2 regions of the Streptomyces sp. 3MP-14 genome follow, and region 2 is predicted to be linked to the other one. Evidence: riboswitches for the same ligand, from Rfam matches in the RefSeq annotation. Region 2 holds a riboswitch; the other holds the start of a gene.

Region 1 (3,395 bases), on a different contig from region 2:
CCAAGATGCTGGCGAAGATCGCCTCGGAGCGGGCGAAGCCCGACGGGCTGGTGCTGATCGAGCCGGGCACGGAGCGGGAGTTGCTGGCGCCGCTGCCGGTGCGGACGTTGCCCGGCGTCGGTCCTGCGACGGCCGAGGTGCTGCGGCGGGCCGGCATCCACACCATCGAGGAGACGGTGCGGGCCGGCCAGGCCGAGCTGACCCGGCTGCTGGGGCGGGCGCACGGCGCCGGGGTCTTCCAGATGGCGCTGGGCGTCGACGACCGGCCGGTGGTGGCGGAGCGGGACACCAAGTCCATCTCCGTGGAGGACACCTTCGAGGTGGACATGACCGACCGGGCCCGGATCAGGTTCGAGGTGCGGCGGCTGGCCGAGCGGTGCGTGACCAGGCTGCGCGCCGCCGGCCGTTCGGGCCGCACGGTGGTGCTGAAGGTCAGACGGTACGACTTCAGCACGCTCACCCGCTCCGAGACGCTGCGCGGGCCGACGGACGACCTGGCCGTGGTGCGGGAGGCGGCCGAGCGGCTGCTGGAGGGCGTGGACACCACCGAGGGCGTGCGGCTGCTGGGCGTCGGGGTCAGCTCGCTGGCCGACTTCACCCAGGAGGATCTCTTCGCGCAGTCGGAACGGGCCGGATCGGGCGCGGAGAGGCCGCCCGAGCCGGCGGCCACGACGGAGGCGGCGCCCGCCGAGCCCGAGCCGGACCGGCGGTGGCTGCCCGGTGTTGACGTGACGCACGAGCGGTTCGGCCCCGGCTGGGTGCAGGGCAGCGGGGTGGGGCGGGTGACGGTGCGCTTCGAGCGGCCGGAGGACGTGGCGCCTGGCCGGGTGCGGACCTTCGCCGTGGACGATCCGCTGCTGACGCGCTCCGGTCCGCTGCCGCTGCCGCTGGCGCGGCCGGGCGCGGGGCTCGGCCGGGATCAGCCCTCCGGGTCGTCGGACGAGGCCAGACGGCCGAAGTCGGCGTCAGGGGCCGGGCCGGCCTCGGCGTCAGGTCCCGACGGGAGGTCGAGCCCGTAGTGGCGGTAGAGCTGGAGTTCCTGCTCGGGGGAGAGGTGGCGGCCCACGCCCAGGTCGGGCGCGCGGCGGATCAGCGACCTGTCGAACGGGACGCGCAGCGCGTTGCCCACCAGCTCGCTGGGCTCCAGCGGCACGAAGGCGTCCCGGGTGAAGAGCCCGGTCCGCACGGCGGCCCACTCGGGGACGCCGGTGGCGTCGTCCAGGTACACCTCGTCCACAGTGCCGATCTTGTCGCCGTGGCGGTCGAACGCCTTGCGGCCGATCAGGCCACGCGGATCGATGTCGGTTCGCACGGGTTCCTCCAACTGCGCGCCTGGGACGGTGTGGGCGTCCCCGAGAACGTCGTCCCCCCACACCTACCCAAGGCCAGAATCGGGCCGCCGGCCAGTCGAGGTCCACCCCTCGGCCCAGCCGGGTGGCGCTGGTAGTCTCGGAGGCGGTTGTCAACCTCGTGCGGGAGAGTCCTGCCGCCCTTCGGGGCGACGGGCGCCGAAGGAGCAAATCCTCCCCGGAATCTCTCAGGCCCCTGTACCGCGCGAGCGAAACCACTCTGGAAAGCAGGGCGGCGGCGGAGCGTTGTTCCCCGGTCGTCCTCACCGACGGTGCAAGCCCGGCGCGGTGGCGCGGGGCGAAGCTCTCAGGTCGTATGACAGAGGGGGAGGCAGTCAGGCGGTGCCGCCTGGCGCCCCGTAGGTCGCCCACGGCCCAAGGAGCCTCCACGATGACCGCGCACCCGACCCCGCTGACCGCCCTGGAGCAGGGCACCCCCTTCGCCGACCGGCACATCGGGCCCGACCGCGAAGCCGTGGCCAAGATGCTGGCGCAGGTGGGCTTCGGCTCCCTGGACGAGCTGACCGCAGCCGCCGTGCCGGAGGCGATCCGCCACACCGAGGCGCTGGACCTGCCCGACCCGCTGGACGAGGCGGCCGTGCTGGCCGAACTGCGCGCGCTGGCCGGGCGGAACACCGTGGCCCGCTCCATGATCGGGCTCGGCTACCACGGCACGTTCACCCCGCCGGTGATCCAGCGCAACGTGCTGGAGAACCCGGCCTGGTACACCGCCTACACGCCCTACCAGCCGGAGATCTCGCAGGGCCGGCTGGAGGCGCTGCTCAACTTCCAGACCGTCGTCGCCGACCTCACCGGGCTGCCGACGGCCGGCGCCTCGCTGCTCGACGAGGGCACGGCGGCGGCCGAGGCGATGGCCCTGGCCCGGCGCGTGACGCGGAAGGCGGGCGGGGTCTTCCTGGTGGACGCCGACTGCCTGCCGCAGACCATCGCCGTGGTGCGCACCCGCGCCGAGCCGACCGGCGTCGAGGTGCTCGTCGCCGACCTGAGCGCTGGCATCCCCGAAGAGGCCGTCGAACGCGGGGTGTTCGGGGTGCTGCTCCAGTACCCGGGCGCCTCGGGCGCCGTGCGCGACCCGCGCGCGCTGATCGAGCGGGCGCACGAGCTGGGCGCCGTGGTGACGGTCGCCGCCGACCTGCTGGCGCTGACCGTGCTCGCCTCGCCGGGGACGCTGGGCGCCGACATCGCGGTCGGCACCAGCCAGCGGTTCGGCGTTCCCATGGCCTTCGGCGGGCCGCACGCCGGCTACATGTCCGTGCGCGCGGAGTACGCCAGGAACCTCCCGGGCCGGCTGGTCGGAGTCTCCCGGGACGCGGCCGGCAAGCCCGCCTACCGGCTGGCGCTCCAGACCAGGGAGCAGCACATCCGCCGCGAGCGGGCCACCAGCAACATCTGCACCGCCCAGGTGCTGCTCGCCGTGATGGCCGGCCTCTACGCCGTCTACCACGGGCCCGAGGGGCTGGCCGCCATCGCGCGCCGCACCCACCGGCTGGCGGCGCTGCTGGCCGCCGGGCTGCGGGAGGGCGGCGTCGAGGTGGCGCACGAGGCGTTCTTCGACACCGTCACCGCGCGGGTGCCCGGCCGGGCCGCCGAGGTGGTGGCCGCCGCCCGCGCCGCCGGGGTCAACCTGCGCCAGGTCGACGCCGACCGCGTCGGCGTGGCCTGCGACGAGACCACGGGCCGGGACGAACTGGCCGCCGTCTGGGCCGCGTTCGGCGTCCCCGCCGGCGCCGGCGACATCGACGCGCTGGACGCCCGGGTGCCCGACGCGCTGCCGGCCGGCCTGCTGCGTGAGGACGAGTACCTGACCCACCCGGTCTTCCACGCCCACCGCTCCGAGACGGCGATGCTGCGGTATCTGCGGCGGCTGGCCGACCGGGACTACGCGCTGGACCGGGGCATGATCCCGCTCGGCTCCTGCACGATGAAGCTCAACGCGACGGCCGAGATGGCCGCGATCACCTGGCCGGAGTTCGCCGGGCTGCACCCGTTCGCGCCGCTGGAGCAGGCCGAGGGCTATCTGGCGCT
Region 2 (3,395 bases):
GGCACCCGCACGCGCACCAGCCCCGCACAGCAGCTTGCGAGTCAGGCTCCCGGCTGACAAGGTGCCCCGTGCTCACGCGCCACGCGAGTAGAACGGCGCCACACACTCCCGCAGCCAGTCCACCACCGGGTCCTGGGCGGCGTCCAACAGGACCAGTTGAACCGGCCACCGGACCGTGTGGCGGGCCAGCGCCCGGCCGAGCGCGGCGTTGACGGCCTCCCGGGTGGTGTCGTCGACCTGGTCCAGCTCGACGCCGACGAAGAGCGCCGGCTCGCCGCCCTCGGCGCTGGCCAGGCCGCGCCGCGCGGTCACCACGTACCAGAGCGTCCCCAGCTCCTCGGCCGCCGCGTTCAGGAACTCGACCGGGTCGTCCTGCCAGTCCGGCTGGAAGAGCCGCATCCGCGCGCCGGAGGGCACGCCCGGCGTGCGCTCGCCCGGGGTGGCGCGGCACAGCTCGGCGACGGCGACGGGCGGCACCGGGATGCCGACCGTTCCGCCGGGGTTCACGGCTATGCCCACCTGCGGCGGCAGGCCACGGGCGAACTCCCAGGCGGGCGCGACGGTGAACGGCAGGTGCGAGGCGCCGCCCAGGTGCAGCTGCTCGGCCGAGCTGAAGACGGGGACGTAGACGCCGCCGGCCAGGTCGATGGTCGGCAGGTCGAGGGTGCGGCTCTCGGGCCCGCCGCCCTCGGGCAGCGGGACCCACACGGCGCTGCGGGAGAGCAGCTTCAGCAGGCGGGGGGCGGCGTCGGGCACGCCGACCGAGGCGGCCAGCGCCTCCTCCAACTCGTTGCCCGGCCAACCTCCGCCGAAGCCCGGCCCCGTCCTGCTCACACTCATCGCGCCCGCCTTCCTCGCTCGTTCCGGTCCCGCCGTGTCTCGCGGGGGACCCGGCCGCTTCCGCCGGCCCGAGCGAAACCTTCTCACGGTGATCGGCTCCCGCCCCACGGGGCATCCGTGCGATGATGGCCGGGCCACAACCGCATACCGGCCGTTCGACCTCGCGCGGGAGAGTCCCCGGTGTCATCCGGGGCGCCGAAGGAGCAAGTCCTCCCTTGAATCTCTCAGGCCCCGTCACCGCGCGCGGAAGGCAAGTCTGAAAAGCGGGCCGCGCATCGGCGCGGCCCCACCCACGGTGCAAGCCGCGCCGTCCGCCCGGGAAGCGTTTCCGCGCGGGGCTCGCGGCGAACCTCTCAGGTGCCGATGACAGACGGGGAGGGCTCGACGCGCGACCGCGCGTTCGTCACCGCCCGCCGTCTCCCTGGAGCGAGTTCATGTCCGACACCCCCCGCGTCACCGCGCTGGACGCGGTGCACCGCGCGCTCGGCGCCACCATGACCGACTTCGCCGGCTGGTCGATGCCGCTGCGCTACGGCAGCGAACGCGCCGAGCACCAGGCGGTGCGGAACGCGGTCGGCCTCTTCGACCTGTCGCACATGGGCGAGATCGCGGTGACCGGGCCCGGCGCCGCGGCGCTGCTGGACCACGCGCTGGTGGGGCGGCTGTCGGCGGTGAAGCCGGGCCGGGCCCGCTACACGATGATCTGCGAGGCGGGCGGCGGCATCCTGGACGACCTGATCGTCTACCGGCTGGCCGACGAGGAGTTCCTGGTGGTGGCCAACGCGGCCAACGCCGAGCGGGTGTTGGACGCGCTGCGCGAGCGGGGCACCGCGTTCGAGGCCGAGGTCAGGGACGACCGGGACGCCTACGCGCTGATCGCCGTCCAGGGGCCTGCGGCGGCCGGGGTGTTGGGGCGGCTGACCGACCCGGCGGGGCTGGCGGGGCTGCGCTACTACGCGAGCCTGCGGGCCGAGGTCGCCGGGCGTCCGGTGCTGGTGGCCCGCACCGGGTACACCGGCGAGGACGGCTTCGAGCTGTTCTGCGCGCCGGAGGACGCGGAGCCGCTGTGGGCGGCGCTGACCGAGGCGGGCGCGGTCGACGGGCTGGTGCCCTGCGGCCTGGCCTGCCGCGACACGCTGCGCCTTGAGGCGGGGATGCCGCTCTACGGGCACGAACTCACCGAACGGACCACGCCGTTCGACGCCGGGCTGGGTCGGGTGGTGAAGTTCGACAAGGAGGGCGACTTCGTGGGGCGCGCGGCGTTGGAACGCGCCGCCGAGCGCGCCGTGAGCGACCCGCCACGGGTGCTGGTGGGCCTGGTGTGCGAGGAGCGCCGGGTGCCGCGCGCCGGGTATCCGGTGCTGGCCGCCGACGGCTCGACGGTCGGCGAGGTCACCTCGGGCGCCCCCTCCCCCACGCTGGGCCGGCCGATCGCCATGGCCTATGTGGACGCCGCGCACGCCGCGCCCGGCACCGGGGGCGTCGCCGTCGACATCCGGGGCACCGCCGTGCCGCACGAGGTCGTCGCGCTCCCCTTCTACCGGCGGGCCGACTGACCCGCTGCCGCCGGCGGGACTCACCTGCCTGGCGCCCGCGCCGCCTCCGCCACGCCCCGTCACCCGCCACGACCCGCCACCCGCCGTTCCGGCGTCCGTTCCCGTTCCGGCGTTCGTTTCCGTTCCGCCACCGACTGTCCGCCCCCCATGTTCCGCGTGATCCAGGAGAATCGACGACCATGAGCAACCCCCAGCACCTCCGCTACACCCGCGACCACGAGTGGCTCACCGAGCCGGCCGACGGCGTGGCCACCGTGGGCATCACCGCCCACGCCGCCTCCGCCCTGGGTGACGTGGTCTACGCCCAGCTGCCCGAGGTGGGCACGGCCGTCACGGCCGGCTCGCCCTGCGGCGAGCTGGAGTCGACCAAGGCCATCAGCGACATCTACGCCCCCGTCAGCGGCGAGGTCACCGACGTCAACCAGGCCGTGGTGGACGATCCCGAGCTGGTCAACTCGGAGCCCTTCGAGGGCGGTTGGCTCTTCCGGGTGCGCGTCGACGCCGACGCGGAGCCCGGCGAGCTGCTGTCCGCCGAGGAGTACACCGCCTTCACGGAGCAGTGAGCCGACCGTGGCGCTCTCGGCCTTCGACCTGTTCAGCGTCGGCATCGGCCCCTCCAGTTCGCACACCGTGGGGCCGATGCGCGCGGCGCTGCTGTTCGCCAACGCCCTGAAGGACGCCGGGGCGTTGGCCGAGACGGCCACCGTCCGGGTCGAGCTGTACGGCTCGCTGGGCGCCACGGGGCACGGTCACGGTTCGCCGAAGGCGGTGATGCTGGGCCTGGAGGGCCAGGCACCGGACACGGTGGACGTCACCCGCGCCGACGAGGACGTGGCGCGGGTGCGCGCCACCCGGCGGCTGCGGCTGCTGGGCGCGGCGATAGGGCCGAGCCACGAGATCCCGTTCGACCCGGAGAGCGACCTGGTGCTCTACCGGCGGCGTTCGCTGCCGGGCCACGCCAACGGGATGATCTTCCGGGCCTTCGACGGGGCGGGCCGC

What was found. A riboswitch is a leader RNA that binds a small molecule or an ion and turns the genes downstream of it on or off. The one in region 2 is predicted to bind glycine.
Region 1: another riboswitch for glycine. It lies ahead of gcvP (aminomethyl-transferring glycine dehydrogenase); the one in region 2 lies ahead of gcvT (glycine cleavage system aminomethyltransferase GcvT).

The regions. Positions count from the first base shown of each region.
Region 1 covers NZ_VDLZ02000017.1:149,158-152,552, forward strand. Annotated here, with positions in the region: gene FH609_RS25570 (DNA polymerase IV) at 1-1,019, shown strand, start outside; gene FH609_RS25575 (PRC-barrel domain-containing protein) at 920-1,312, opposite strand; glycine riboswitch at 1,464-1,563, shown strand; gene gcvP (aminomethyl-transferring glycine dehydrogenase) at 1,741-3,395, shown strand, end outside.
Region 2 covers NZ_VDLZ02000008.1:244,204-247,598, reverse strand. Annotated here, with positions in the region: gene FH609_RS15740 (enhanced serine sensitivity protein SseB) at 73-840, opposite strand; glycine riboswitch at 997-1,090, shown strand; gene gcvT (glycine cleavage system aminomethyltransferase GcvT) at 1,275-2,396, shown strand; gene gcvH (glycine cleavage system protein GcvH) at 2,576-2,959, shown strand; gene FH609_RS15725 (L-serine ammonia-lyase) at 2,967-3,395, shown strand, end outside.